Regions from separate parts of the Saccharopolyspora hordei genome, predicted to be linked through region 2. Evidence: riboswitches for the same ligand, from Rfam matches in the RefSeq annotation. Region 2 holds a riboswitch; each other region holds the start of a gene.
What was found. Region 2 has a riboswitch for thiamine pyrophosphate ahead of thiD (bifunctional hydroxymethylpyrimidine kinase/phosphomethylpyrimidine kinase). Riboswitches for the same ligand answer to the same signal wherever they lie in the genome.

Region 1: it holds a riboswitch for thiamine pyrophosphate, as region 2 does, so the genes downstream of both, thiO (glycine oxidase ThiO) here and thiD (bifunctional hydroxymethylpyrimidine kinase/phosphomethylpyrimidine kinase) in region 2, are expected to answer to the same signal.
Region 3: it holds a riboswitch for thiamine pyrophosphate, as region 2 does, so the genes downstream of both, HNR68_RS15850 (ECF transporter S component) here and thiD (bifunctional hydroxymethylpyrimidine kinase/phosphomethylpyrimidine kinase) in region 2, are expected to answer to the same signal.

What each region holds. Positions count from the first base shown of each region.
Region 1 is NZ_JACCFJ010000001.1:272,710-282,733, reverse strand. It holds gene HNR68_RS01355 (S1 family peptidase) at 1-697, shown strand, start outside; gene thiE (thiamine phosphate synthase) at 794-1,465, opposite strand; TPP riboswitch at 1,561-1,666, shown strand; gene thiO (glycine oxidase ThiO) at 1,658-2,785, shown strand; gene thiS (sulfur carrier protein ThiS) at 2,773-2,973, shown strand; gene thiG (thiazole synthase) at 2,975-3,739, shown strand; gene HNR68_RS01330 (FUSC family protein) at 3,938-5,911, opposite strand; gene thiD (bifunctional hydroxymethylpyrimidine kinase/phosphomethylpyrimidine kinase) at 6,126-6,992, opposite strand; gene thiC (phosphomethylpyrimidine synthase ThiC) at 7,131-8,774, opposite strand; gene HNR68_RS01315 (peptide deformylase) at 8,944-9,519, opposite strand; gene HNR68_RS01310 (DUF3263 domain-containing protein) at 9,812-10,024, shown strand, end outside.
Region 2 is NZ_JACCFJ010000001.1:5,263,428-5,273,451, forward strand. It holds gene HNR68_RS24055 (DivIVA domain-containing protein) at 210-1,178, shown strand; gene HNR68_RS24060 (hypothetical protein) at 1,198-1,725, shown strand; gene HNR68_RS24065 (hypothetical protein) at 1,769-1,915, opposite strand; gene HNR68_RS24070 (TenA family protein) at 2,078-2,788, opposite strand; gene thiD (bifunctional hydroxymethylpyrimidine kinase/phosphomethylpyrimidine kinase) at 2,889-3,686, opposite strand; TPP riboswitch at 3,674-3,769, opposite strand; gene HNR68_RS24080 (hypothetical protein) at 3,795-4,040, opposite strand; gene HNR68_RS24085 (hypothetical protein) at 4,268-5,005, shown strand; gene HNR68_RS24090 (hypothetical protein) at 5,148-5,345, shown strand; gene HNR68_RS24095 (AMP-binding protein) at 5,424-7,061, shown strand; gene orn (oligoribonuclease) at 7,110-7,766, shown strand; tRNA gene HNR68_RS24105 (tRNA-His) at 7,879-7,954, shown strand; gene HNR68_RS24110 (L,D-transpeptidase) at 8,065-9,207, opposite strand; tRNA gene HNR68_RS24115 (tRNA-Lys) at 9,524-9,596, shown strand; tRNA gene HNR68_RS24120 (tRNA-Lys) at 9,688-9,760, shown strand; gene HNR68_RS24125 (alpha-ketoglutarate-dependent dioxygenase AlkB) at 9,815-10,024, opposite strand, start outside.
Region 3 is NZ_JACCFJ010000001.1:3,466,036-3,476,059, forward strand. It holds gene HNR68_RS27445 (ATP-binding cassette domain-containing protein) at 1-38, shown strand, start outside; gene HNR68_RS15835 (transglycosylase SLT domain-containing protein) at 28-651, opposite strand; gene HNR68_RS15840 (energy-coupling factor transporter transmembrane component T) at 727-1,431, opposite strand; gene HNR68_RS15845 (ATP-binding cassette domain-containing protein) at 1,428-2,864, opposite strand; gene HNR68_RS15850 (ECF transporter S component) at 2,861-3,418, opposite strand; TPP riboswitch at 3,465-3,550, opposite strand; gene HNR68_RS15855 (MFS transporter) at 3,765-5,090, opposite strand; gene HNR68_RS27655 (putative leader peptide) at 5,179-5,259, opposite strand; gene HNR68_RS15860 (3,4-dihydroxy-2-butanone-4-phosphate synthase) at 5,441-6,100, shown strand; gene HNR68_RS15865 (LLM class flavin-dependent oxidoreductase) at 6,323-7,495, shown strand; gene HNR68_RS15870 (HTD2 family dehydratase) at 7,654-8,499, opposite strand; gene HNR68_RS15875 (MmgE/PrpD family protein) at 8,705-9,895, shown strand; gene HNR68_RS15880 (acyl-CoA dehydrogenase family protein) at 9,989-10,024, shown strand, end outside.

The DNA.
Region 1 (10,024 bases), 5.0 Mb from region 2:
CACGGGCTGGTACGCGAAGGCCCGGGACAACTCGGTCATCGTCACCACCCGGCCCGGCACCGCGGCCGAGGCGGCCCAGTTCGTGCAGACCGCGGGCGTCCTCGCCGAGGCCGTGCGCGTCGTCGAGTCGACGGAGAACCCCCGCACCTACGCGGTGGTCGGCGGCAACGCCTACTACATCGGCAGCGGCGCCCGCTGCTCGGTCGGGTTCTCGGTGCAGGGCGGCTTCGTGACCGCCGGCCACTGCGGCTCGGCCGGTGACAGCACGTCCCAGCCGACCGGCCAGTTCGAGGCCTCGCGGTTCCCGGGCAACGACTACGCCTGGGTCAGCGTCACCTCCGACACCCCGACCGCGGCGGTGAACCGCTACGACGGCAGCACCGTCGCGGTCGGTGGCTCCACCGAGGCCTCGGAGGGCTCGTCGGTCTGCCGCTCCGGCTCGACCACGGGCTGGCACTGCGGCTCGATCGAGGCGAAGAGCCAGACCGTGCAGTACCCGGAGGGCACCGTCAGCGGTCTGACCCGCACCAACGTCTGCGCCGAGCCCGGTGACTCGGGTGGCTCGTTCATCTCCGGCGACCAGGCGCAGGGCGTGACCTCGGGCGGTTCGGGCAACTGCAGCTCCGGCGGCACGACCTACTTCCAGCCGGTCAACCCGATCCTGTCGGCCTACGGCCTGACCCTGCTCACGCAGTGATCGGTCCCCACTGAAGACGGCCCCCGGCACCGGTGCCGGGGGCCGTTCTCGTGTCCGGACGCGCGCACGCAGCCCGGCGCGTCGGCCTGTGCGGGGTCAGGGGAGGCGGGCGCGGATCTCGCGGGCGGCAGCGCCCGGGTCCTCGGCCTCGGTGATCGCGCGGACCACCACGACCCGTTCCGCGCCGGCCTTCACCACCTCGTCGAGGTTGTCCAGGCTGATGCCGCCGATGGCGAACCACGGCCGGCCGTGCCCGCGGTGCTCCGCCGCGTGCTGCACCAGGTCCAGCCCGGCCGCCGGCCGCCCCGGCTTGGTCGGCGTCGTCCACACCGGGCCGGTGCAGAAGTAGTCCACGCCCGGCTCGGCCGCCGCGGCGTCGGCCTGCACCACGTCGTGCGTGGAGCGGCCGATGACGATCTGGTCACCGACGATGCGCCGCGCGACCTCCACCGGCAGGTCGTCCTGCCCCAGGTGCAGGACGTCGGCCTCGGCGGCCAGCGCGATGTCCGCGCGGTCGTTGACCGCCAGCAGGGCGCCGTGCCGGACGCACGCCTCGGCCAGCACCTCCAGGGCGGCCAGCTCGTGCCGGGCCTCCAGCGGTGCGCCGCTGGGCTGCTTGTCGCGCAGCTGCACGATGTCCACCCCGCCGTCCAGCGCGGCGTCCACGAACTCCGCGAGGTCGCCGCGCTCGGTGCGCGCGTCGGTGCACAGGTAGAGCTTCGCCTCGGCGAGGCGGGCGCGGATGCCGAAGCCGTCCAGTCCAGGCATGCCCCACAGGGTAGCTCCAGACGGAGCAGCCCTACCCGTCTTCGGTGCGCACGGCAGCGGGCTCGGAACCGGCGCCGTCGAGGGGTACGGTGTGGGGCGGTGAGCACGGGAGCCCGGCAGCCGGGCTGAGAGGGGGCGCAGGCCCCGACCGTCGAACCTGATCCGGGTCATGCCGGCGCAGGGAGCGTGGAGTTGTCTGGGAAGCGAACCGAACACGTCGTCGTCATCGGCGGCGGGGTCATCGGGTTGTCCGTCGCCTGGCGCGCAGCGTCCGCCGGGCACCGAGTGCAGGTGGTCGACCCGGAACCGGCGTCCGGGGCGTCGTTCGTGGCGGGCGGCATGCTCGCGCCCATCGCCGAGGCCTGGCCCGGCGAGGAGGAGCTGCTGGAGCTGGGCAGCGCGTCGCTGGAGCGCTGGCCCGCGTTCGCCGACGAGCTGAGCCGCGCGTCCGGTCTGCCGTCCGGTCTGCGCCGCGAGGGCACCCTGGTGGTGGGGGTGGACAGCGCCGACCGGGCCCTGCTGGACGATCTGGCCGACTACCTGGCCCGCCGGGGCCGCACCGTGACCCGGTTGTCCGGGCGCGAGGCGCGACGGCGGGAGCCGTCGTTGGGGCCCGCGGTGCGCGGCGGCCTCGACGTCCCCGGTGACCTCGCGGTCGACAACCGCCAGGCGCTGGCCGCGTTGCGCGCGGCGGCGACGGCGGCCGGGGTGGAGTTCGTCGCGGCGCGCGCGGAGGCGGTGCGCGCGGGCGCGGTGGAGCTCGAGGGCTCCACTGTGGACTGCGACGTGGCGGTGATCGCCGCCGGGGCGCACTCCGGCGAGCTGCACCCCGCGCTGCGGGGCCGGATCCGGCCGGTCAAGGGCGAGATCCTGCGGCTGCGCGCGCGGTCCACGGCGCTGCCGCCGCCGAGCCGCACCGTCCGCGGACCGGTGCACGGGCGGCCGGTCTACCTGGTGCCGCGCGACGACGGGGGACTGGTGCTCGGCGCGACCCAGCACGAGGTCGGGTTCGACACCGCGGTCACCGTGGGCGGCGTGCGCGACCTCATCGCCGACGCCGAGCAGGTGCTGCCGGGCATCGCGGAGTACGAGCTGGTCGAGGTCAGGGCGGGGCTGCGGCCCAGCACCGACGACAACCTGCCCGTCCTCGGCTGGCTGGAGCCGGGCGTGCTGGCCGCCACCGCGCACCACCGCGGCGGCTTCCTGCTCGCCCCGGTGACCGCGGACGCGGTGCTCGCGCTGCTGCGCGGCGGGGAGCCGGACGCGCTGGTCAAGGCCGCCGATCCGAGTCGATGGGGAGGACAGCAGTGGACGTCGTGATCAACGGGGAGTCGCGGCAGGTCGCCGACGACGCCGACCTCGCTGCGGTGCTGGCGGAGTTCGGCGTCCCCGAACGGGGCGTGGCGGTGGCGGTGGACGGCGCCGTGGTGCCGCGCGCGAGCTGGCCGGGGACCGAGCTGCGGCCCGGGGCCGCGATCGAGGTCCTCACCGCAGTGCAAGGAGGGTGACATGGACGACCCGTTGGTGATCGCCGGCCGCGAGTTCGGTTCGCGGCTGATCACCGGGACCGGAGGGGCGACGAACCTCGCGGTGCTGGAGCGCGCGCTGATCGCCTCCGGCACCGAGCTGACCACCGTGGCGATGCGCCGCGCGGACGCCGGCGGCCGGACCGGTGTGCTCGACCTGCTGGCCAAGCTCGGCATCGAGGCGCTGCCCAACACCGCGGGCTGCCGGACGGCGGCCGAGGCGGTGCTGACCGCCCAGCTCGCGCGCGAGGCGCTGGAGACGAACTGGGTCAAGCTGGAGGTCGTCGCCGACGACGACACCCTGCTGCCTGACCCGGTGGAGCTGCTGGACGCCGCCGAGCAGCTGGTCGACCAGGGCTTCGTGGTGCTGGCCTACACCAACGACGACCCGGTGCTGGCGCTGAAGCTGGAGGAGGTCGGCTGCGCCGCGGTGATGCCGCTGGGCTCGCCGATCGGCACCGGCCTGGGCATCCGGAACCCGCACAACATCGAGATGATCGTCTCCCGGGCCTCGGTGCCGATCATCCTCGACGCGGGCATCGGCACCGCCTCCGACGCGGCCCTGGCGATGGAACTGGGCTGCTCAGCGGTGCTGCTGGCCACGGCGGTGACCCGCGCCCAGGACCCGGAGCGCATGGCGGCGGCCATGCGGTCGGCGGTCGAGGCGGGCCGCCTGGCGTCCCTCGCGGGCCGCATCCCGAAGCGCTTCTGGGCCGAAGCCTCCAGCCCCGGCCGCCCCATGGGCTGACGAACCGTTCAACCCCGGCCGCGCTGCACGAGGTGAAGGGCACCTTCCGCCAACGCAGTTGAGCGGAGGTGCCCTTCCCTCCTGCTCGCCGAGGGCACGCGCGTTCTCGCCTCGACGGTGCGCGGGGACGGTGCCGTGGTCGGGTCGGTCGCTGGGGACCGCGTCCCGCCCCAGCGCTCGGAACCGGCCCGCCGCGGGTCAGCGGATGTGGAGACGTTCGGGGCGGACGAAGGAGATCGTGTAGCTCTTCCACGGGTTGTCGTAGCCGAAGGTGCGGTCGATCGCGTGCCGGGCGTGCAGCGCGTTCTCCAGCAGCGAGCTGGCCAGCAGCTCCGTCGCCGGGGCGCTGCCCTCCGGCACGTCCGGGATCTTCGCCGTCGGCTTGCCGCCCAGCAGGTCGTCCACCGCGCGCAGCGCCGGCACCGCCACCGCCTGCTCGGCCTCCGGCCGGAAGGCCAGCGTCGACACGTCCTGGCGCAGCGCGTCGAGGGCGATCGCCGCGTCCCGCGTGGCGCGCTCGTCGTCGGTCTCCTCGCCGGTGCCGTCCAGCAGCGCGGGCACGCCCATCAGGTCCTGGGTGCGCCGCAGCGCCAGCACGTTCGCCGCCTGCAGGGCCGCGGGCAGGTCGACGCCCTGGCCGGCCGCGCGGACGCTGCGCAGCAGCTCGGACACCGCCCACACCGTCGAGCGCACCGCGCCCCGCACGTCCGGCAGGATGCTGCTGGGCAGCACCAGGTACGCGACGTAGCCGACGATCAGCGCGATGGCGGCGCCGACCGCGGTGTTCGCGGCGAAGCTGATCCCGACGTTGACCAGCGGCCGGTCCAGCCGCATCGCCTGGTCCACCACGGTGATCACGATGAGGCAGCTCAGCAGCGCCTGGTACTCGGTGCGCAGCCGGGGCATGCTCAGCAGCATCCCGCCGATCACCAGCGGCACCAGCAGGAACGCCCCGGGCAGCAGCGTGATGAGCAGGGCCAGCGCGGTCACGCCGAGCACCGCGCCACCGGTGCGCTCCAACGCGCCGGTCATGCTGTCCCGGGCCGCGGGCTGGAGCACCACGTACAGCGCGAGCAGCAGGCTCGACGCCGAGGGGTCGCGCAGCAGCAGCACGATCACCATGCCGAGGGACACCGCGAGCGTGCAGCGGATCGCGTGCCGGAACAGCGACGAGCGCAGCGACAGGTGCGCCCGCACCGCGCCCTTCAGCCGTTCCCGGCGTGCCCCGGGGGCCTGCGGGGGCAGCGGGGTCTCGACGCGGCGCACCACGGTGGCGCGGATCCGGTCCAGGCCCTCGTTGAGCCCGCGCACCGCGTCCGGCAGGTCCTGCCGACCGCCCCGGGCCAGCACCGCCTCCGCCGGGTCGCGCCGCGCGGCGTGGGGCAGCCCGGTGCAGGCGCGGGCGCGCACCGCCCTGGCCAGCTCGGCGGCGACCTCGTCGGCCTCCGCGACGATCCGGTGCAGCCGCTCGGCCTCGATGCGGTCGCTCTGCTGGGCCTGCGCGAGCAGCACCTCGCGAGCGGCGCGGAAGCGCGTGGCACCGGCCAGCACCTCGCCGAGCCAGGTGCTGGAGCCGTCAGCCCGCCACGCGGCGGCGGCCGACTCGACGACACCGGGGCCGGGTTCGGTCAACGTCCGCGCAACGGCCACCCGGGTCGCCCGGCCGGGGTCGCTCAGCCCGATGAGCACCCGCAGCAGCAGGGCGAACACCGCACCGGACGCGGAGGCGGCCAGCAGCACCCACGCCGGCTGGTCGCTGCCGAGGCCGGTCGTGGTGGACACCAGGGTCGCCGCGGCGAAGGTCTGCCCGCCGACCCGGTAGTGCTCGCCGAGCGCGGGCAGCATGCCGGCGCCGAAGACGACGAGCGCCACCACCAGCCAGGCCAGCACCGGGACGTTCGCCAGCAGCGGGCCGACGGTCATCACCAGCACCAGCGCGGGGGTGAACCAGACGAACCGGCGCAGGTCCGAGCGCAGCGACTGGCCGCCGGTGGCGACCAGCGCGAGCACCGCCGTCAGCCCGGCCATCAGCGCGGGGGTCTGCAGGTCGAACAACCAGCCGAACGCGGTGCCCGCGACCACCGCCGCCACCACCAGCACCGCGTACTGGCGTTGGTGCGGGTCCGGTGCCCCGGCCTCGGTGGCCAGCAGTTGCCGGGCCCACGTGCTCACCGCCGACTGAGCAGTCCTGACCGAGTCGCCCACGCTGTCGAAAACCCCTGTTCATGATCGTCCGCGCAGCGCGCAGCGGACCGCGCGCGGCAGAGGCGTGCGGTCCTGGGAAATACGCGCTTCTCGACAAGGTTGTCGATGAGCCACACCATTCGGGTTACGGATCCGGGATGAAAATCACTCTATTAGGGGGCTCATGGGGGGTGTCGGCGTGTCAGTAGGACCGCGGGCTGACCCGCCAGAACGTCGACACCGGCCCCACCCCGGCGCCGAGCGGGTAGGCGTGCTCCACGCTGCGGGTGACGAACCGCTTGCCGGCGCGCACCGCGTCCGGCATCGAGGCGCCCTTGGCCAGCGCCGCGGTGATCGCCGAGGCGAAGACGTCGCCGGCGCCGTGCGTGTGCACCGTGGCGTAGCGGGGACCGGCCAGCGGGGTGGCGGTCGAGCCGTCGTAGAGCAGGTCGACGCACTCCGGGTCGTCGGGCAGGTGCCCGCTCTTGATCAGCACCCACTCCGGGCCGAAGTCGTAGATCGCCTTGGCCGCGTCCAGCAGGTCGGCGCGGGTGCGGGCGTCGATGCCGGTGAGCAGCCGCACCTCGTCGAGGTTGGGGGTCACCAGGGAGGCGCGGGGGAAGGCCTCGTGGCGCAGCGCGTCCAGGGCGTCCTGGCGCAGCAGCGGCTCACCGCTGCGGGAGGCGGCGACCGGGTCCACCACGAACGGCGTGCGACCGCCGCGGCCGATGCCGTGGGCGTCGCAGACCTCCAGCACCGCCTCGATGGTCGCCGCGGAGGCGAGCACCCCGGTCTTGGCGGCGTCCACCCCGATGTCCGAGGCCACCGCCTCGACCTGCGCGGCGACGGTCTCCGGCGGGATCTCCACCAGCCCGGTGACGCCGACGGTGTTCTGCACGGTCACCGCGGTGACCGCGGTCATCCCGTGCACCCCGCAGGCGAAGAACGCGCGCAGGTCGGCGTGCATCCCGGCGCTGCCCCCGGAGTCCGAGCCGGCGATGGTCAGCGCGGTCGGTGGGGCGGTGTCGTTCGCGGGCCGTGCTGCGTGCTCCGCCGAGGTCTCGTGCATCGGACCCATGCTACGACCTGCTCCCTTCGTCGGAGGTCACGCCTCTCGCGCGGCAGTGCGAGGAGCGGAAGCAGCCCCGGGGCCGCGCCCCTCCGGCGCGCGGCGGGTGCGGCACGCCGGAGGGGCGCCTGCGGGGTGTCAGTCGGCCAGGGGGAGGTAGATCTCGCCGCCGGTGCGGGCGAACTCCTCGGACTTCTCCCGCATGCCCGCCTCGATCGCCTCGACGGTGGTGAGCCCGCGCTCCTCGGCGAGCTCCCGGATGTCCTGGGTGATCTTCATGGAGCAGAACTTCGGGCCGCACATGGAGCAGAAGTGCGCCGTCTTGGCCGGTTCGGCGGGCAGCGTCTCGTCGTGGAACGCCCGCGCGGTGTCCGGGTCGAGCGACAGGCGGAACTGGTCGGTCCAGCGGAACTCGAACCGCGCCCTGGACAGCGCGTCGTCCCGCTCCTGCGCGCGCGGGTGGCCCTTGGCCAGGTCGGCGGCGTGCGCGGCGATCTTGTAGGTGATCACGCCGGTCTTGACGTCGTCCCGGTCGGGCAGGCCCAGGTGCTCCTTGGGCGTGACGTAGCAGAGCATCGCGGTGCCCGCCTGCGCGATCACCGCCGCACCGATGCCGGAGGTGATGTGGTCGTACGCGGGCGCGATGTCGGTGGTCAGCGGCCCCAGCGTGTAGAACGGCGCCTCACCGCACAGTTCCTCCTCGCGCCGCACGTTCTCGGCGATGAGGTGCATCGGGACGTGGCCGGGCCCCTCGACCATCACCTGCACGTCGTGCTCGCGGGCGATGCGGGTGAGCTCGCCGAGGGTCTCCAGCTCGGCGAACTGCGCGCGGTCGTTGGCGTCGGCGATGGAGCCGGGCCGCAGGCCGTCGCCGAGGGAGAACGTGACGTCGTAGTCGCGCAGGATCTCGCACAGCTCGCTGAAGTGCGTGTACAGGAAGTTCTCCCGGTGGTGCGCCAGGCACCAGGCGGCCATGATCGACCCGCCCCGGGAGACGATGCCGGTGACGCGCTGGGCGGTCAGCGGCACGTAGCGCAGCAGCACCCCGGCGTGCACGGTCATGTAGTCCACGCCCTGCTCGCACTGCTCGACGACGGTGTCCCGGTAGACCTCCCAGCTCAGCTCGGCCGGGTCGCCGCCGACCTCCTCCAGGGCCTGGTAGATCGGCACGGTGCCGACCGGCACCGGCGAGTTGCGCAGGATCCGCTCGCGGGTCTCGTGGATGCGCTTGCCGGTGGACAGGTCCATGACGGTGTCGGCACCCCAGCGGGTGGCCCACACCATCTTCTCCACCTCCTCCTCGACCGAGGAGGTCACCGCGGAGCTGCCGATGTTGGCGTTGACCTTCACCAGGAAGTTCTTGCCGATGACCATCGGCTCGCTCTCCGGGTGGCAGCGGTTGGCGGGGATGACCGCCCGGCCGCTGGCCACCTCCTCGCGGACGAACTCGGGGCTCAGGCCCTCGCGGGTGGCGACGAACTCCATCTCCCGCGTGATCACCCCGGCCCTGGCCCAGGCCAGCTGGGTCCGGTGCTCCCGTCCGTCGGTCCACCCCGCTCGCACCCGGTGGAGTCCGCTGTGGACGTCCACGGTGGCGGTCTCGTCGGTGTACGGCCCGGAGGTGTCGTACACGTCGAGGTGCTCGCCGTTGGTCAACTCGATGCGGCGGAACGGCACTCGCAGACCGGATCCCGTGCTGTGGAACACCTTCCGCGACCCGCTGATCGGCCCGGTGGTGATCTCGCTGGCGTTCTCGGACGCGTTCGGACGCACGTCGGCCACTGCCACTCCACTCCCTACGCCGGCATTACCCGGTCAGGTTCATGCGGTCGGCGGCCCCAGCCGCCCTCTCAGCCCGCTCCAGGTGCGAGCTCCCGCGGTCTTCACCAGTCGGCGCCGAGGCTAGCCGCGCTCCGGCCCGGTGCCAAGCCCGGTCACCCCGATGTCGGCCTCAGTCCTCAGAGAACGGGTCACCGTGCTCGGCGGGGTCCCAGGACAGGCCGGGCACGCCCCAGCCGTTGCGCTTGACCATCCGCTTCGCGGCGCGCTTGTGCCGCCCCACCAGGCGGTCCAGGTAGACGTAGCCGTCCAGGTGGTCGGTCTCGTGCTGCAGGCAGCGCGCGAAGAACCCGGTGCCCTCGACCTCGATCGGCTTGCCGTCCACATCGGACCCGGTGACCTTCGCCCAGCTCGCCCGGCCGGTCGGGAAGGACTCGCCGGGCACCGACAGGCAACCCTCCCAGTCGTCGTCCGGGTCCGGCATCGTCTGCGGGACCTCGGAGGTGGTCAGCTCCGGGTTCACCACCAGGCCGCGGTGCTGCACGCCCTCGTCGTCGGGGCAGTCGTAGACGAAGACCCGCAGGTCCACGCCGATCTGGTTGGCCGCCAGCCCGACCCCGTTCGCGGCGGCCATCGTCTCGAACATGTCCTCGACGAGGGTGCGCAGGTCGTCGTCGAAGTGCTCCACCCGGCGCGTGGGGTTGTGCAGCACCGGGTCGCCGTAGACGCGGATCGGGTGAACAGCCATGGAGGGGACCCTATCGGTCGCGCTGGTCGTCGGACCGGTGGCGGCCGGTCCGCTACCCGCCGGTGTGATCCGTTCTGCTGCGTCGGCCGGTCGTGGTGTAATCAAGAACGGAATCACAGCCGTGTGATTCCCGAACGCGCCGAAGGCCCGGACCGCGGAGGCGAGGAGTCGGATGGACGCCGCCCAGATGCTGACCGCGCAGGAGATCGCTCGCCAGTGCGAGCAGCTGGCGCGCCTCCAGGAGCAGCAGCAACGATCGCCGGACGGACGGCGGTTGCGGCTCGTCGAACCGGTGGCCGAGCCCGCTGCGGAGCAGGCCCCGGAACCCGCACCCGAGCCCGAGCCGGAACCCGAGCCCGCCGCGTCCGGGGAGCTCACCGAGCGGGAGCGCGGGGTGCTCGCGTTCGAGGCGCAGTGGTGGAAGCGCTCGGGCGCGAAGGAGCAGGCGATCCGCGAGCTGTTCGACATGTCGCCGTCGCGCTACTACCAGGTGCTCAACGCGCTG
Region 2 (10,024 bases):
ACACGGCAGTGCCATCGAACACCCCACCCCTCATCTGCCCACTGTGGACGGACCCGGTGTGTCTCCGCAGGTCGCCAGCACCCGGCTGACCACCCAGCGCAATTACCTGATCAGGTGATGATCGCGGTGTCTCACTGGGCGAACGCGAAGCAACGCCCCTACTCTCCGAGCTATCGGATCACCCCCACCGCCCGGAGAGGAGTTCACCCATGGATGACGCCGACTCCGTCGTTCCGCTCCGGCCGGGATTCGACATCCAGGTCCGCGGTTTCAACCGAAACCAGGTCATCGAACACATCGAACTGCTGGAGGACCAGCTGCGGCTGGTCACCATCGACCGCAACGAGGCCGCGCAGCTCAACAGCGACCTGCGCAAGCTCTGCGACGACACCCGCCGCGCGCTGGACGCGGCCGAGGAGCGCCTCCGGCGCATCGAGTCCTCCGACACCGGCCTGCCCGCCGCCTCGCAGCGCGTGCAGAACATGCTCTCGATCGCCGAGGAGGAGGTGCAGACCCTCCGCGAGCAGGCCCGGCGGCAGGCCGAGATCATCCGCGGCACCGCCGAGAACGAGGCCCGCGAGCTCATCCGCGAGGCCGAGCAGACCGCGAACGAGCTGCGCGAGGAGTGCAACCAGCTGATCGCCGAGGTCGAGGAGCGCCGCGCCCAGCTGCACCGCGAGCACGACCAGAAGGCCAGCGAGCTGCGCGCCAAGGAACACCGGATGCGGCAGAACATCCGCGCCGAGTACAAGCGGGTCATCGCCGCCGCGCAGGAGGAGGCCGACGCGCTGATCGCGCAGACCCGGAAGCAGTGCGGCCAGTGGGACGCCGAGACCGAGCAGATGCGCCTGCAAGCGCTGGAGGAGATCAACGCCCACCAGCAGCGCCTGGAGGAACTGCACGCCTCGGTGCTGTCCTCGATGGACCAGGCGCAGCGCATGCTCGGCGCCTCCATCGACGAGCTGCGCACCCACCCGCCCGCGACGGCCCCGGTCACCGCCGAGCCGGCCCCGACCGCAGAGCCGGCCGCCGCCGGCGAACCGGACCCGGAACCCGAGGCGGAGCTGCCGGTCCAGCTGCCGGAGCAGCGCGACGACGTGCAGACGTTCCTCATCCCCATGGACGGTGCGCACCCGAGCACCAACGGTGCGACCCCGCAGCCCGGACCCGCCCGATAGGACTGATCGGAGCTTTCACGTGGAACTGCTCGTGCTGATGTTCGTCACCGGTTTCGCGTCCGCCACGCTGGTCTTCTGGCCACTGCTGCACCGGGCGAACCGCCGGCTCGGCGAGCAGGACTCCGCACCACCACGCGGCAAGCACGCGCTGCGCACCCCGGCTCCGCCGAAGGTCACCCGCCGGACGACCGCCCCGCACGCGGCACTCGCCGAACGACCGGAGGAGGAAGCGTCCGCGCAGCAGGCCGACCCGGCGGCTCGCGACGCGGCCGCGCCCGAACCGGGACCGGCTGCTCAGGAGGCGGCTGCGCAGCAACCCGCGCCGGCGGCCGAGCCGGGACCAGCGACGGCCGAGGAGCCTTCCGCCGCCCAGACCGAGTCCGGTGAGGCCGAGGCGGAGGAGGCGGCCCCGCCGGCGCAGCGCACGACGGAACCGGTCGAGCTGCCCGAGCTGCCGACCGACCTGTTCGAGAAGCACTTCGAGGCCAAGTTCAACCGCACCCGCCAGCGCCTCGCCCGGCTGCGCGCCGAGATCGGCGAGGAGTGACCAACCGGGCCACCCGCGTCCAGGAGCACCAGGTCCCGCGACTTCAGTCGTCGGAGCTGGTGCTCGTCGTCTCGGGCGGGTCGACCTGGCGCTCCTGCTCCTCCCGGCGGCGGTCGGCGACGTAGAACGGCGCGGCGGCGAGCACGGGCACCATCATGCCCAGGAAGACGATCAACAGCGAAGAGCCCACGGCGCGTGAAACCCCGTCCAGGGTGAGAGAAGAGGGAAGCCACGCCGGAACTGGCGTGTCGCTGAGCACATCGTTCCGGCCCTCACCGTTCGTTAGCGCCCCCGGTCTGTGCCGCGGGTCACACGACACGGCTCCGCCTTGCCCCGCAACAGGTTCCAGCGCCTAGCGGAGGAACCGGGCGGTCGGCCAGGCCTCCCTGTGCCACGCGCTGTCCCAGAACAGCCACTCGTACTCGGTGGCGCGGGTGAACGCCGCCAGCATCTTCCGCCGGACCACGTCACCGGCGCTCGCGGCGACCCGGTCGACGAGCTCGCGCGCGGTGAGCACCGACGCGGCGAACTCCTCGTCGGCGTAGGTCTGGATCCACGCCCGGTACGGGTGGTCGGCGGCGCCTCCGGTCGCCTCCAGGATCGTGCTGCCCACGTGCTGGTACACCCAGAAGCACGGCAGCAGCGCCGCGAGCAGCACCGGGTAGGGCGCGCCCAGCGCGCAGGCGCGCAGGTACGAGGTGTAGGCCAGGCAGGTCGGCGAGGTGTCGACACCCTCGACCTCCTCGTCGGACAACCCGAACTCGGCGACGTAGCCGGCGTGCAGCCGGCGCTCCTCGACCAGGGCGCCCTGGGCCGCCCCGGACAGGAACGCGGCGTCCTCGGCGGTGTCGGCACGGGTCGCCGCGGCCGCCAGGGCCTGCGCGAACCCGACCAGGTAGCGGGCGTCCTGCACGATGTAGAAGGCGAACACCTCGCGGTCCAACGTGCCGTCGGTGAGCGCGACGTTGAACGGGTGCTCGACGATCGCGCGTTGCAGGCCGGCGGTGTGCTCCCAGGCCTGCGCGCAGAAACCGTCAGCGGGCGGGGCGGGCAACGTGCTCATCAGCAGTCCTCGTCTCGGGGGGCGCGATCCCGGTGGAGACCAGGCACCCGGCCTCCATCGGAGTTGCGGATCGGACAACGACGTGGGGCCGGAGGGCTGGTCACCACCAGCGGTAGAAGTGGTGCACCGGGCCGTGGCCGTGGCCGACGTCCAGCTGCTCGGCGGCGCGCAGCGCCCCGGTGAGGTAGTCCTTGCTCTCGCGCACCGCCGTCAGCCAGTCCGGGCGCTGCGGGCGCAGCGCCGCGATCGCGGCCGAGAGGGTGCAGCCGGTGCCGTGGTCGTTGGTGGTCGCGACCCGCTCGCTGGACAGGAACTCGCTGACCCCGTCGCCGTGGAGCAGGTCCACACTGGACTCACCGGCCAGGTGGCCGCCCTTGAGCAGCACCTGCTTGGCACCGAGACCGGCCAGCCGCTCGGCCTGGGCCGGCATGCCCTCGACGTCGGTGAGCTCCGGCTCGCCCAGCAGGTCCGCCGCCTCCGGCAGGTTCGGCGTGATCAGGTCGACCCGCGGCAGCAGCTCGTCGCGCAACGCGCCCACCGCGTCCGGCGCGAGCAGCCGGTCCCCGCTCTTGGCGACCATGACCGGGTCCAGCACCACGTGCGGCGGCGCGTAGCGGTCCAGCACCTCGATCACCGCGTGGATCACTCCGGCGTTGGCCAGCATGCCGATCTTGACCGCGTCCACCCGCACGTCGTCGAGCAGCGTGACCAGCTGGGCGGTGACGAACTCCGGCGGCACCTCCTGCACCTCGACCACCCCGGTGGTGGTCTGCGCGACGAGCGCGGTGATCACGGACATGCCGTAGGCACCGTTCGCCGAGAACGCCTTGAGGTCGGCCTGGACACCGGCACCGCCGCTGGGGTCGGTGCCCGCGATGGTGAGCACGTTGGGAAGCATGACGTCCCTCCGCTAGTACTAGCTAGGTCAGGTTCAACGGGTCTGTTCTCAGCCCGGCGCACCGGGCACCCCGCGTCACTGGTGACCAACCTATCCCGGCGGGACCGGTTAGTCGATGAGTCCGACCACCGAACCCGCGCTGACCACCTCGCCGGGCCGGACCTGGTGCCAGAGCGTCCCGGTCGCCAGCGCCGACACCCACCCGACGGCATCACCGGACGCCCGCACCTCGGCCAACCGGTCGCCGACGTGCACCGCGCTCCCGTCCGCGGCCAACCACCGCACCAGCACCCCGCGCACCGGGGCCCGCCCGGCAGGGCGCCGCCCCAGCTCGGGGAAGAGCAGCTCGGTCATCCCCACCCCCCTGGTTGCCGGCGAACAACTCAGCATCGCTCCGGGCGCACGCGCCGACAAGACCGCGCGTTCCGGCAGCTGGAGGGCCCGCCCCCAGGCCGGGCGCGAGCGATCGTCGCCGTACCCGACGGAACCGCGAGCGACGGTGAAGAGCGATCGATTTCACAGCGTGAATGGGCCCACCGGCGGGAGTAACGGCGCTTCACCGCCGACTAAACTCACCGACGATGGAAACCACGACCGATGCTCCGAGCTTCGCCCGTTCCCGGCGGCCCCGCCGACCGGAAGATCCCGCGCGGATCTGGGCCCCGTTGGCGGACCTGACCGAAGCCGCCGTCGCGGCGGCCGGATCGGGGACGGTGGCGATCACCCGCGGCTTCGACCGCAACAGCAGGCAGCGCGCCAAGGCGCTGCGCGACCTGCTGCGCGAGCGGGACGTCGCGGCGATCGAGGTGACCCCGGCGCCGGGCAGCGACCGGCTGCTCGAGGACGTCGACGTCACCGCGGTGGTCAACCTGGTCGGTGCCGGTTCGTGGCAGCCCTACCGCATCGCCGCGCAGCTGCGCGCTCCCGTGCTCACGCCGAAGCCGGGCGAGACCGCGGGCGAGCAGGTCACCCGTGACGTCATCGCGCTGGTCGGTGACTCGGGCAAGCGCGACGTGGCGCTCTCGCACGTCGCGGTGCGCTCCGAGGACCCCACCGCCAGTCGGCTGACCCTCACCCACAGCGGCGAGCAGCTGACCGTCGCCGGCGGTTGGCTGACCGTGCAGGTGCAGGGGCACGAACTGCAGGTGCAGGTCGGCGGCGAGGGCGTCGCCGAGCAGACGATCACCGCGGGCGAGGTGCGCGTCGAGGCGTTCGACGCGCCGCACCGGCTGGTGCGCGACGAGCTCCCGATCGCGGACTTCGAAGGGGCGGTCACCTTCACCGCCGAGCCCGAGGGGCTCGTGGTCCGTCCGGTCTGAGGCACCAGCACGACGACCGCGAGGCGCCGGGCAGCTGCTGCCCGGCGCCTCGTGCGCTTCCGGCGGAGGAGCGGCGTCACGTCCGGCCCGCTCCGGCGTCCCACGATCACGAGCGCGAACCGCACCAAGGAGGCACGAGATCGTGGAGCCCACCAAGGAGTGGCACGTGAGCTGCCGCGATGTCGCGGGAAGGCGACGAGACCTGTCGGTGTTCATCAACCAGGGGGACGTCGTGGTGGTGGCGCCCCCGGGCGAGACGGCCGTGCTCTCGCCGCTGGAGGTGGGCAGGCTGCGGGCGGCGCTGCGCGACGCCGTGGTGTCCGCGGCTGACCAGGACTGATCGGCCGGGCCCTTCCTGTTCCGGCCAGGTTGGGTCATTATCTACTCTCGAGTAGCTTCGCGGACGAGAGGTGGATGCGTGAGCGTGTTGTGGCAGCGGGTGCTGGCCCCGCTGAGCCGGGTTCCCGAAGGCCTCCACACGGCGTTCGTGCTGGCCCAGCGCGGGGTGGTCCGGCCCATGCGGCCGGACAAGCTGCTGCGCATCGGCCGCGCCTGGCGGCACTGGGGCGTCACGCCGCCGCTGGGCTTCGCGGTCGGCGCCGTGCGCCACCCGGACCGCCCGGCGGTGATCGACGAGCGCGGCGCGCTCAGCTACGCAGAGCTCGAGCAGCGCACCTCCCGGCTGGCCAACGGCCTGCGCAGGCGCGTCACGCCGGGGACCCGCATCGGTGTGCTGTGCCGCAACCACCACGGGCCGGTCGAGACGGTCCTCGCGGCGGCCAAGCTCGGCGTGGACGTGGTGCTGCTCAACACCGGCCTGAGCGGCCGGCAGGTCGCCGACGTCATCGCCGAGCAGCAGGTCAGCGTGCTGGTGCTGGACGCCGAGTTCCGCGCCCAGCTGCCGGAGCTGCCCACCGAGGTCGACCAGGTGCTGGCCTGGACCGACGGCACCACCCGGCACGACACGCTGGAGCACCTGATCGCCACGTCCTCGCCCCGGCGCCCGACCCGGCCGCGGCGGCACGCCCGGATGATCGTGCTCACCTCCGGCACCACCGGCACCCCCAAGGGCGCGCGCCGCCCGGACCCGCCGAGCCTGTCGCCGGCGGCCTCGGTGCTGTCCCGGATCCCGCTGGACAGCGGCGAGCGGATGCTCATCAGCGCTCCGCTGTTCCACACCTGGGGGCTGGCCGCCTTCCAGCTGGCAGCCGTGCTCGGCGCGACGCTGGTGCTGCGCCGCAAGTTCGACCCGGAGGAGGCGCTCGCCTGCGTGCAGCGCCACCGGTGCACGGCGATGTTCGCGGTGCCGGTGATGCTCCAGCGCATCCTGGACCTGCCCGAGGAGGTCCGCGCCCGCTACGACCACAGCTCGCTGCGGATCGTGGCCAGCAGCGGCTCGGCGCTGCCCGCCGACCTGGCCACCCGGTTCCAGCGCACCTTCGGCCCCGTGCTGCACAACCTCTACGGCTCGACCGAGGTGTCGTGGGTGAGCATCGCCACACCGCAGGACCTGCGCGCGGCACCGGGCACCGCGGGCCGGCCGCCCCGGGGCACGCGGGTGCGCATCCTCGCCGAGGACGGCAGCCCCGTCGAGCGCGGCGAGACCGGACGCATCTTCGCGGGCAACGCGATGCTCTTCGACGGCTACACCAACGGTGGCCGCCGGGAGGTCCGCGACGGCCTGATGTCCACCGGCGACCTGGGGCGCATCGACGCCGCCGGTCGGCTCTTCGTCGTCGGCCGCGAGGACGACATGATCGTCTCCGGTGGCGAGAACGTCTACCCGAAGGAGACCGAGGACGCCATCGCACGCCTGCCGGAGGTCGCCGAGGTCGCGGTCATCGGCGTCGACGACCAGGACTTCGGCCAACGGCTCGCCGCCTTCGTGGTGCTCCGCCCGGGTCAGGAGCTCGACGCCGAGCAGGTGCGCGACCGGGTCCGCGACCAGCTGCCGAAGTTCGCGCTCCCCCGCCACGTGGTGTTCCTCGACGAGCTGCCGCGCAACGCCACCGGCAAGGTGGTGCCCCGGGAGCTGCGTGAGCGGTTGGCCACGTGACCCAGACGGCTGCACGATCACGCCCTCCGGGACGTTAGGCTGCCTCGGGTGAACGACCGTCTAGTGTGGATCGACTGCGAAATGACCGGTCTCGACCTCGGCAAGGACGCCTTGATCGAGATCGCGGCCCTGGTCACCGATGCCGACCTGAACGTCCTCGGGGATGGCGTGGACATCGTGATCCACGCCGACGACGAGTCCTTGGCCGGGATGCCCGACGTGGTCCGCGAGATGCACGACCGCTCCGGGCTCACCGAGGAGGTGCGCCGCTCCACCGTCACCCTGGCCGAGGCCGAGCAGCAGGTGCTCGACTACGTCCGCCAGTACGTCCCGGAGGGCCGGTCCGCCCCGCTGGCGGGCAACTCCATCGCCACCGACCGCGGTTTCATCGCCCGCGACATGCCGCGGCTGGACGCCCACCTGCACTACCGGATGGTCGACGTCTCGTCCATCAAGGAGCTGTGCCGGCGCTGGTACCCGCGGATCTACTACGCGCAGCCGGAGAAGGGCCTGGCGCACCGCGCGCTGGCCGACATCCGGGAGTCGATCCGCGAGCTCGCCTACTACCGGCGCACCGCGTTCGTCCCGCAGCCCGGGCCGACCAGCGAGCAGGCCCAGGCGGTCGCGGCCGAGCTGCTGGCCGGCGACGCGGGCGCGGGCGGCACCCGGGAGACGCCCGAGCAGGAGTCGCAGAAAGGCCGCTGACCAGCAGGATCGCCGTAACCGGTACCCGCGGGAAACCGCGTGACGGCGCACGCTAGTATATGAGCGTTGCTTCGGAAGACGGCCGGTTCGAGGCCCGATCCGAGCGGCCGAGGTGGGTGTAGCTCAGTCGGTAGAGCACTGGGTTGTGGTCCCAGGTGTCGCGGGTTCGATTCCCGTCACTCACCCCAAGAGCGGCGGAGGCCCGGTTCCTGAGGGAACCGGGCCTCCGTCTTCGTCGCGTCCGGGCTGCGGGGCCCGGCGAGTCCTGCGTGGGACAGGACCCGCCGGGACCAGGAGGTCACTTGCCGCCCTGCACCCACTGCTCCCACGGGATCTGCCAGTCACCGAACCCGTCCCAGGGCCGCAGGTCCGGGCCGCCGGAGTTCGTGATCTCCACGACGTCGCCCTTCTTGACCAGGTCGAAGACCCACTTGGCGTTCTCGGTGCTCATGTTGATGCAGCCGTGGCTGACGTTGCTGTTCCCCTGCTGCGCCACCGACCAGGGCGCGGCGTGCAGGAACTCACCGCCGTTGGAGATCCGGACCGCCCACTGCACCTCGGTGCGGTAGCCGCCCGCCTCGACCGGCAGGCCGTAGGTGGAGGAGTCCATCACCTTCGTGGCGTGGTGCTCGGTGACCACGTGCACGCCGTTGTTGGACGGGAAGTCCGGCTTGCCCAGCGACACCGGCATGGTCCGGATGACCTCGCCGTTCTTCTCGATCGACATCTGGTGCGTGGCGCCGTCGGCCCGCAGGATCACCGCGTCCCCGATGGTGATGGTCGCCTTGCGGTCCTCCTGGCCCCACACGCCGTTGCCGAGGTCGCGCCCGTACACGTCGATGTCGACGGTCACCTTGGTGCCCGGCTTCCAGTACTCCTTCGGCCGCCAGTGCACCTCGCGGTTGTTGAACCAGTAGAACGCGCCCTCCACCGCGGGCTCGGTCTGGACCCGGATCGCCTCTTCGGCCTTCTCCTTGTCCGGCGCGGGCGCGTCCTTGCTGAAGTAGAACGCCAGTGGCTGCCCGACGCCGACGGTCTGCCCGTCCAGCGGGTTCATCGAGACGTACGTCTGCTCACCCGGGGACACCGTGCTGAACGTGGCCTGCTGGGTGATCGCCGGCCCACCGGTGCCCTGCGCGGTCACCTCCAGCGTGTAGGTCTTGCCGTAGCCGAGCTTCTCCCCGGCCGTCCAGCTCGTGCCGTCCGGCGCGATCGTGCCGGACACCTCCTTGTCCTCGGTGTTGGTCAGGGTCGCGCGCACGATCCGTCCGCCGGTCACCTTCGCGGTGATCGGGGCGGTCGGCGACACGTCCTCGGCCCCGTTCTGCGGGGCGAACTCGACCACGGGCGCCGGTGGCACGTCACCGGAACCCTCCGGGGTCTGCCCGTCGGCCCCGCTGCAGCCCGCGACCAGCAGCGCGACCACACCGAAGATCAACATCGACACCAGCCGAGAAACCCGCACGGATTCCCCGACCGGATTACGCCACTCCCTCATGAGCAACAGTCCGTCCGCTCAGAAACACCATCAACCCCTGTGAACAGTGTGCCGCAAGTACCCGACTGGGGATGAAGCGACCGGGTGTACACAGAGAGTGATCCACGCAGGCCGATCACTCCCCCGGAGAGACGCTGCGCGCCACCCGGAGGTTGCCCGGGAGATCAGACCCCACCCCCCGTTCAGGGCCCTCCAGAGCCGTGCTAATGTTTTCCACGTCGCCAGGGAGACCGATGGGAAACCCCGGAACGACACACCAGCGCCAATAGCTCAACTGGCAGAGCAGCTGACTCTTAATCAGCGGGTTCGGGGTTCGAGTCCCTGTTGGCGCACTCGAAGCAGTCGAACACCCTGCTCGTGCGGGGTGTTTCCAGTCGCCGGGCGACCGGGCGGGGAACCGACCGGAATCCCGGTGGCACACGAGCGCCAATAGCTCAACTGGCAGAGCAGCTGACTCTTAATCAGCGGGTTCGGGGTTCGAGTCCCTGTTGGCGCACTCGAAGCAGCAGAACGCCCCGCACGTGCGGGGCGTTCTGCTTTTCCGGGGCGTTCACGGCGCCGAGCTCCCGCGCCCCAGCCCCGAGACCCTGAGGGTGATGTTGAGCCGGCCCGCCCGCAGGCCGGTGTCCGGGGCCGTTCCCGGCCTCGTCCGCAGCACCCCGTGGTGGGCGAGCCGGCTCGGCCCCCCGAAGACGAACAGGTCGCCCGAGCACAGGGTGATGTCCCGGTAGGGCTTGCCCCGCGAATCCGGGTTGCCGAA
Region 3 (10,024 bases), 1.8 Mb from region 2:
CGACCGCGCGGGCGCTGCGGGCGTCGGTCAGCGCGTGAGCGCCTCGCCGGCCTTCGCCCAGTGGGCGCGCAACCTGTCCAGGTAGGACCGCGCCTGCGGGCCGGGGGTGGCGCCCCGCGCGACAGCGCGCATGGCGCCGGGGCCGGCGTTGTAGCCCAGCGCGAGCAGCTCGGCGGTGGTGTGGGCGCCGGAGCGCTCGTCCGGCAGGGACGCGGCGAGGTCGTGCAGGTACCAGGCCGCGGCCCGGATCGCCAGGTCGGGGTCGTCCGGGAGCTCCAGCCAGTCGCGGTCGGCGAAGCCGTGGGCGGACTTGACCTCGTCGAAGGCGGGCCGGTGCATGTTGGCCACACCCAGCGCGGCGTCCGGGTCGAGCCGCAGCCACGCGCGTTCGGCGTCCGGGTCGTGCGGCTTGTACGACTCGTTGTACAGGATCGCCATGAGCAGCTGCGGGTCGACGTCGGCTTCCCGCGCGCGGGCGAGGACCTGCGCGGCGAACCGGGCCGGGGCGTGGTCGGCCGCCTCCGCGGGGGTCGACGGCGGCTCGCTCGGCGCGGCCGGACCACCGCCGGCGTCGCGCACCGCGCCGCACCCCGTCGCCGCGGCCACGAGCGCGCACGCGACGACCCACCGCCACCCGGTCCTGCTCGTCATCCCGCCTCCTCACCGCGTGCGCACATCCCACCAGATCGCGGCGCCCGACGTGACGGGATCCCGCGACGGGCCCGGTCAGGACGCCACCAACGCCTCGACCACGTACGGCACCGCGGCGAGCAGCGCACCGACTCCGAGCACGGCGGTGTCCACCCGGGTCCACGGCGCCGGTTCGGCCCAGGTGCGCCGGTGGGCGCGGGCGAAGCCGCGGGCGTCCATCGCGATCGAGGCGCTGGTGGCCTCGCGCATGGTGGTGACCAGCAGCGCGAAGGTGACCGAGGCGGCGTGGCGGGCGCGGGAGACCGGCCCGCGCCCGGGGCCGAAGCCGCGTGACCGCCGGGCCCGCGAGAGGTGCTGCCAGGTCTGGCCGAGCTGCTCGAACCGCTGGAGCGCCGCGGCGAACGAGACCACGAAGCGGTGGGGCAGGCGCAGGCGCTGCCCGAGCTGGTCGGCCAGCGCCATCGGTTCGATGAGCGGAGCCACCGCCACCCCGGGCAGCGCCAGCACCACGATGCGCAGGCCCGCGGTGGCGGCGACGTCGAGCTGCCCGCCGCCGAGCAACCACGTCGAGTAGGCCACCGACAGCCCGCCCAGCACCACGGTGGCGAACCGCAGCGGGGGCCCGGAGCGCGCCGGGAGCACGACCAGCACGGCGAGCAGGTAGGCGCAGGCGGCGACCACCGCGGTGGTCAGCGACCGCACCCCCAGCGACGCGACCAGCGCCAGCAGCCCCAGCGCCACCAGCACCAGGGGGTTCGCCTTGGCGAGCACACCGGTCATCGCGCCAGCACCCGCCCGCCGGCCAGCCGCGTCTCGCGGTCGGCGAGGTCGATCAGCACCGGGTCGTGGGTGGCGGCGGCCGCGGTGGCGCCGCCACGCGCGGCGGCGCGCAGCCACCCGGCGATGGTGGCCCAGGTGTGCCGGTCCTGCCCGACGGTCGGCTCGTCGAGCATCACCGCGCTGGGCCGGTGCGCGAGCGCCGCGGCGAGCGCGACCCGACGCTGCTCGCCACCGGAGAGCCGGTAGGGGTTGGCGTCGGCCAGCGCGCCCAGCCCGAGCACCTCCAGGACCGCCTCGACCTGCACGGCGGTGCCCAGCCGCTCGGCGGTGCGGGCGACCTCTCGCCGCACCGTGGTGGTGAGGAACCCGTGCTCCGGGTTCTGCGGCACCCACCCGACCGTCCGCGCCAGCTCGACGGACCGCATCCGGTGCAGGGGCACCGGGGTGCCGCTGACGCTGCCGCGGTCGGGGCGGACCAGGCCCGCCAGCGCCGCGAGGAGGGTGGACTTGCCCGCCCCGGACGGACCGGTGAGCGCCGAGACCTGCCCCGGCGGCACGGCGGCCGAGACGCCGTCGAGCGCCACCACCGAGGACGTGCCGCGCAGCCTGCGGGTGGTGAGGTCCACGCGCAGGTCGCGAGCCTCGAGGAGCGGGCCGGGGGAGTCCGGGGCCACCAGCTCCGCAGGCACGTCCACCGGTTCGGGCGCGGGCAGGCCCGGCATCCACACCCCGGCGCGGCCGAGCTCCTCGGCGAGCTCGGCGCGGCAGGTCGCGGGGTTCACGTCGTGGGTGACCCGGCCACCGGCGTCGAGCACGACCACGCGGTGGACGAGGTCGAGCCACGGGCCGATCCGGTGGTCGACGACGACCAGCGAGGCACCGGTGCCGGCCAGGACGTCGGCCACGGCCGCGCGCACCCGGTCGGCGCTGTCCGGGTCGAGCATGGAGGTCGGTTCGTCCAGCAGCAGCAACGAGGGCCGCAGCGCCAGGACGCCGGCGAGGGCGAGGCGTTGCAGCTCGCCGCCGGACAGCGCCGAGGTCGGCCGGTCGACCGGGTAGTCCAGCCCGACCAGGTCGAGGGCCTCCGCCACCCGGCGCCAGATCTCCTCGCGCGGCAGCCCGCTGTTCTCCGGGCCGAACGCGACGTCGCGGCCGATCCGGTCGGCGACCACCGCCGACCCGGGGTTCTGCAGCAGCAGGCCGATCTGGCCGTCGACCCGGACCTCGCCGCTGCGCTCGCCCGGCAGCGCGCCACCGAGCACCCCGGCCAGCGCGTGGACGACCGTCGACTTGCCCGCTCCGCTGGGACCGGCCAGCAGGATCCGCTCGCCCGGGCGGACGCGCAGGTCGAGGTCCTGGACGGCGGGCACGCGGCGCCCCAGCGGCCGCCAGCCGAAACCCCGCAGCTCCGCGCGCAGCTCCGAGGCGGTCACACCGCCGTCCGCTCGTGGTGCTCCTGGCCCGGCCCGAACGCGTCCAGCGCCCCGGTCCCGGCCAGGCCGCGCACCAGCGCCCAGCCGCCGAGCCCGGCGATGACCACGCCGGAGACGACGAAGAACCCGAGGTGGGCGAGCTGGTAGGGCAGCGCCCAGTCCGGGTAGTAGACCTGCCACTCGTAGACCGACTCGAACGCGGCGGCGACGGCGGCGCCCAGCGCGGCCACCACCAGGCCGAACCGCTTCCACAGGAACACGGCCAGCACCAGCTCGACGCCGAGGCCCTGCAAGCCCCCGGAGACCACGGTCGACAGCCCCCAGCTGTTGCCCAGCAGCGCCTCCACCGACGCGGCGACCAGCTCGGTCACCAGCGCCGCCCCGGGCTTGCGGACGACCAGCCCGCCGACCACGCCACCGAGCAGCCAGGCGCCCCCGAACAGGCCCGAGGTCGGCGGGAACGCGAACGCGGAGAGGGCGCTCAGCACCTGGTACAGCTGGGACCAGCCCCAGAACGCCACGCCGATCGCGACCCCGAGCATGGCCACGGTCACGACATCGATCGTCCGGTAGCGGAAAGCAGCATCGCGCGCCACTGGAACTCCCTTCGCCGGTGCTAACCGGAGCAGGTTCGGAGGGTCTGCGGCTCACCCGCACTCTCAGCGCCCGTCACGGCGCTCCCCTGTCGTCGGCCACACAGCCTACCCTCCCGCCCGGCGGCGCTGCGCGCACCGGTCGCCTCTGCGCAGGGACGATGGGACCGCGAGACCACCCGCACCGGCCCCTCCGCGGTCAGCCGGGGAGGGGCTCGACGGGGGTTCGCGGCCTCCGGGACGACGGTCGCGGAGGAGCCGACGTCCGCAGTGGACGGTGGCGCTCAGCTCCTCGGCGACCGGAAGGTCAGGAGTCGGTGCGCGCCAGGTGCAGGTCGGCCGGGCGCACCGCCAGCGTCGCGCCCGCGCCGACGAGACCGGCGACCGCGAGGTACGTGCAGGCCCACCACGGCGAACCGCCGAGCGCCAGCAGCGCGGTGATCACCATGGGGGTCAGGCCCGAGGCGTAGATGCCGGAGAACTGGTAGACGAAGGACATCCCGGTGTAGCGCAGCTGCACGGGCGCCAGCTGCGCGTACAGGGTGCCCTGCGGCGCGTAGAGCACCGCGTGCACCACACCCAGCACCAGCACGACCACCAGCCCGGCCAGCAGCGGGTCGCGGGTCTGGAAGGCCAGGAACGCGGGGAAGACCGACGCCGCGAACAGCGTCGCGCCGACGGCGTAGGTGCGCCGCGGGGTCCAGCGGTCGGCGTACCGGCCGAACACCGGCAGCAGCAGGGCCAGCACGATCGCCGCGGCCATCACGGCCACCAGCACGTCGGTGCGCGGCAGGCCGAGCGTCGTCGTCGCGTAGGACAGGAAGAACACCGCCCAGGTGTTGAAGGCCGCGCCCTCCGCCCAGCGGGACAGCACGCCGAGCAGGGTGTTGCGCCGGACCACGCGGTCGCGGAACAGGTCCAGGAACGGGGCGCGGGACGGTTCCCGCGCCGCACGCATCCGCTCGAAGGCCGGGGTCTCGGCCACCCGCAGCCGGATCACCAGGCCGATGAACACCAGCACGATGCTGAGCCCGAACGCGATCCGCCAGCCGTAGCCGAGGAACTGCACGTCGTCGAGCACGTGGCCGAGCAGCGCGAACACCCCGGTTCCCAGGCCCAGACCGAGCGCCAGGCCGACCTGCGGCCAGGCGCCGTAGCGGGCCTGCTTGCCGGGCGGTGCGTACTCCACCGCCATGAGCACCGCGCCGGCCCACTCGCCGCCGATCGCCAGGCCCTGCACCACGCGCAGCAGCACCAGCAGCAGCGGTGCCAGCACGCCGATGTCGTCGTAGGTGGGCAGGGCGCCCATCAGCGCCGTGGCGCCGCCCATGAGCAGCATCGTGGTGACCAGCGTGCGCTTGCGGCCGATGCGGTCGCCGATGTGTCCGAAGAGGACACCACCGAGCGGTCGCGCGACGAACCCGACGAAGAAGGTCGCGAACGCCAGCACGGTGGACACCGTCGGGTTGTCGGCGGGGAAGAACAGCTCGTCGAAGACCAGCCCGGCTGCGGTGCTGTAGAGGAAGAAGTCGTACCACTCGACGGTGGTGCCCATCAGGCTGGACACGATCACCGTGCGGACGTCCCGCGTCCGCGGGGTCCCGGGTGCCTCGACGTGCGTGCTCGCGGTCATCTGCTGCCTCCTGCGGCGACGGCCGTGCCGGGCCACCGCGGCCGTGCGCCGGGGCGCGCTGCGGTGCCCGAGGTGTCCGGTTGCTGGGTCAGGAGCGCGAACAGGCCGCGGACGCCACGCGCAGCAGGTCCACGTGGGAGCGGCTGGTCAGCAACACCGGTCGGAGCACGCGGCGACGCTATGGAGGTGATCGACGCGGTGTCAAGCAGCAGGACGCCGGTTCCAGGGGGTGGGACGCGGTCGTTGACCGCGGCGTGCCGCGCCATGATGCTCGGCGAGGCGCAGGAGGTGCGCTATCGGTCCTCTGTGGACGCACGGTCCACTGGGAGGCAGCGCGACAGGAGAAGGACGTGAGCGAAGAACGGGACAGCGCAGCACTGCTCGACGGACCGCGGGGCGGTGCGGCCGTCCGCGCGGCGCAGGAGGTCGCGGCCGGCCGGGCCGTGGTGGTGCACGGCTGCGCCGACGGCGGCGGCGTCGTGTTCGCCGCGGCGCGAGCGGACGTCGAGCTGACGGCCTTCGCGGTGCGCTGCTCGTCGGGCTTCCTCTGCGTGGCGCTCTCCGGCGAGCGCTGCGACGAGCTCGTGCTCCCGCCCATGTCACCGAGGACCGGGCACCGCGGGCCGACCGCGTGCGTCACGGTGGACGCCAGCGCCGGGGTGAGCACCGGCATCTCCGCGGCGGACCGGGCCCGGACGGCGCGCCTGCTCGCCGCTCCGCACACCGCCCCCGAGGACTTCACCCGGCCAGGCCACGTCGTGCCGGTCGCGGTCGGCGATGCGGTGGGCGACCCGGCGCTGCTCGCCGAGGCGGCGTTCGCCCTGGTGGGGCTGTCCGGGCTCGCCCCGGCCGCGGTCTACGCCCACCTGGTCAGCCCGGTGGACCCGACCCGGATGGCCACCGACGACGAGCTGGAAGCCTTCGCGGTGAGCGAGGGGCTCGCCAGCGCCCCGGCGGACGGGATCGCCGCACTGCGGTCCGCAACGTGGGACGCCGCGACCGCTGGTTGACACCCGCGGTGCTGTTTGCTGCGATTGGTCCGTGCGAGCAGCGGCACTGTTCACCAAGCGCCGGCACGTGGACTTCCACCGCGTGTCGGCGCAGGCGTGTCGCTCCTGAACCAGATCTCACCCGCCGGACCGCGCGGCGGGTTCCCCTCTCTCGTCCACATCGGACATGACGGGTGCACGACCGCTCGCCGCGGGTCGGCGCCGCTTCCCCTGGAGTGACTGATGTCCTTGACGTTCCACTGGTTCCTGCCCACCTACGGCGACAGCCGCTACCTCGTCGGCGGTGGGCACGGCGTGGCCACCACCAACACCGCCTCGGGTTCCCGCCCGGCCACGCTGGCCTACCTCGGCCAGATCGCGCGCAGCGCCGAGCAGCTCGGGTTCGAAGGCGCGTTGACCCCCACCGGCGCGTGGTGCGAGGACGCCTGGCTGTCCACGGCGATGCTGACGGAGGTCACCGAGCGGCTCAAGTTCCTCATCGCGTTCCGGCCCGGGCTGCTGTCGCCGACGCTGGCCGCGCAGATGGCGGCGACATTCCAGCGCCACTCCGGCAAGCGCCTGCTGCTCAACGTGGTCACCGGCGGGGAGAGCGCCGAGCAGCGCGCCTACGGCGACTTCCTGGACAAGGACGCCCGCTACGCGCGCTGCGACGAGTTCCTGCACGTGGTGCGATCGCTGTGGCGCGGGGAGCGGGTCGACTTCAGCGGCACGCACGTCCACGTCGAGGGTGCCGAGCTCACCCGCACCCCGGACCCGGTGCCGACGGTGTACTTCGGCGGTTCCTCGCCCGCGGCCGGCACGGTGGCGGCCAAGCACGCCGACGTGTACCTGACCTGGGGCGAGCCGCCGCAGAAGGTCGCGGAGAAGGTTGAGTGGATCCGCGGGCTCGCCGCCGAGCAGGGCCGCACCCCGCGCTTCGGCATCCGGCTGCACGTGATCAGCCGCGACACCAGCGAGCAGGCCTGGGCCGAGGCGCAGCGGCTGCTGGACGCGCTGGACCCGGCGACCATCGCGCGGGTGCAGGAGGGCCTGAGCCGCAGCGAGTCCGAGGGCCAGCGGCGGATGCGGGAGCTGCACGGCGGCTCGACGGCCGACCTGGAGATCTACCCGAACCTGTGGGCGGGCGTCGGACTGGTCCGCGGCGGTGCCGGGACCGCGCTGGTCGGCAGCCACGCCGAGGTGGCCGAGCGGATCGAGGAGTACCACGCGCTGGGCATCGACGAGTTCGTGCTCTCCGGGCACCCGCACCTGGAGGAGGCGTACTGGTTCGGCGAGGGCGTGCTGCCGATCCTGGAGCGCAAGGGCCTGTGGCGGCACCCGGCGGGCGCGGTGGAGGCCGCCCCGGCCGGCATCCCGTTCGCCGACGGGGCGCGGGAGCCCGCCGCGGCGTCCTGACCGTTCTCCGGCGACCGCGGGCTCCCCGCTCGCGGTCGCTTCCGTCCGAAGTGGACGGTTCGGCCCCGGCGGCACCGGACCACCGGGAGAAGGGGGAAGGGGTTGTGGGCGCGCTGCCGGGCCCCACACCGGTCGCGCGCCCACGACCCGCGAGCGGGCTAGCCGCGGAAGGTGATCTGCGCGGTGGCCATGACGGTGTCCGGCGCGGTGCGCACCGCCATGGCCCCGTCGGGGCCGCCGGTCACCAGCACCGGGTCGCCGACGAAGACCGGACGGCGCAACCGGTAGTCGAGCCCGGCGATCGTGAGCTCGGGCGCCCGGTGACGAGCGAGCTCGGTCATCAGCAGCACCAGCAGCGGCCCGTGCACCACCAGTCCGGGGTAGCGCTCCACCTCGCGCGCGTAGGGCGCGTCGTAGTGGATGCGGTGCGCGTTCGCGGTCAGCGCGCTGAACCGGAACAGCCGGACCGGGTCGCCGGTGAAGGCCCGCTGCCACGGCGCGTCGGAGGACGGGGTCTCGGTGGGGCGCGCGGCGTCCGGGTCCTTGGCCGAGCTCTCCCCGCTGCGGTAGACGTAGTCCTGCTCCTCGACCACCCGCAGCTCGCCGTCCTGCCGGTACTCCTGGCGGACCGTCACGAACGCCATCTCGCCGGAACGGCCCTGCTTGACCACGACGCCCCCCAGCGACGAGGTGCGCTCGGCGGGCACGCCCAGCCGCAGGGGAGCGGTGACGGTGAGCCGTCCACCGGCGAACATCCGCCGCCGGTCGGGGATCGGCGGCAGGAACCGGCCGTCGGTCGGGTGCCCGTCCGCGCCGAGCTCGCTGTGCCCCGGCCACTGCAGGAAGTGCACCCAGTGCCACAGCGGGGGCAGCACGTCGCCGGGTGCGTCCGCCTCCAGCACCGCGGCCAGCGCGCGCGACGGCTCCGCGGTCAGCGCGTCGGTCTCGACCAGCGGCTCCGGCCGCCACTCCCGCAGGTGGGTCTGCAGTCCCTGCTCCGCCATGCCCGGCTGCTCCGTTCCGCTGATTGGGCCGTACAAACTCGTGCCAGTCTCGACGCGGAACCCGGTGCCGTCAATGCGCTCGGTGCGAGGATCCCGCGCACGCGGCGGTTCTGGTCCGGACGGGCGGTCTTGACCGCGCAGCGCATTTGGCCGTACAAACGGTGCGGACAGCTCAGCGGCGCCCCGCGCTGGCGGAAAGGTTCCCATGGCATCCATCGCCGAAGCCCTCGCGAACTGGGCGGCGGATCTCGAACCCGGCCCCGACGACCTGGCGCTGGCCCAGCGCTCGCTGCTCGACACCGCCGCGGTCGCGCTGGCCGCGCGCGGTGACCCGCTGGCCGGGATCGCCGCCGGACTGCCCGACGCGGCCCGCTGGGCGGCCGTCGGGCACGTGCTCGACTTCGACGACTTGCACGTCGACTCCACCACCCACATCAGCGTGGTCACCGTGCCCGCGGTGCTGGCCGTCGGCGGTGACGCCCGGGCCTACCTGGCGGGAGCCGGCGTGATGGCCCGCCTCGGCACCGCCCTCGGCTGGTCGCACTACTCGGCCGGCTGGCACGCGACCTGCACGGCCGGAGCGCCCGCCGCGGCGGTGGCGGCCGGGACCGCGTGGGGACTGCCCGCCGAACGGCTGGCGACCGCGATGGCGCTCGCGGTCCCGGCGGCCGGTGGCGTGCAGAACGCGTTCGGCACGCACGGCAAGTCCCTCCAGGTCGGCTTCGCCGCGCAGGCCGGGGTGCGGGCCGCGCAGCTGGCGCGTGCCGGGGCCACCGCCGACCCCGCGGCGCTGGACGCCTGGCTGGAGCTGGTCGGCGGCAGCGGCGAGCTGGACCTGTCCGGCCCCGCTGTGCCCGGAGGCCTGGCGATCAAGGTCTACCCCTGCTGCTACGCGATGCAGCGGCCGATCGCCGCGCTGCGCGAGGTCCGCCACCAGGTCCGCGGCCCGGTGCGGGCCGTGCGGGTGCGCACCCCGGAGGCGACGGTGAAACCGCTGATCCACGACCGGCCCACCACCGGCCTGGAGGGCAAGTTCAGCCTCCCGTACGCGGTCGCGACCGCGCTGCTGGACGACTACCCGGACTTCGCCGCCTTCACCGACGAGGCCGTGCGCCGGACCGAGGCGCAGGCGCTGCTCCGCCAGGTGCGGCTGGAGCACACGCCCGGCGCGGACGGCCTGCTGACCGGCGAGGTCGACATCGAGGTGGAGCACGACGGCCCGACGCTGCACGTGCGGCTGGCCCAGCCGCCGGGCGCGCCGTCCCGCCCACCGACCGACGCCGAGCTGGGCGAGAAGTTCGCCGCCTGCGGCGCGGACGTGCCCGACCTGCTGGCCGACGCCGACTGGGCGTCGGTCCGCGACCTGCTGCGCAGGACCTTCCCCCGCGCCACCTGACCACCGGCGCCCGCAGGTTCCGCGGTGGCGAGGGGGATCGGACCACCCACCGGAGCCGCGGACCGGGGCCCGACAGAACGGGAGCACAACGCAGTGAGCACACTGGACATCCTCAGCGCCGACGAGAAG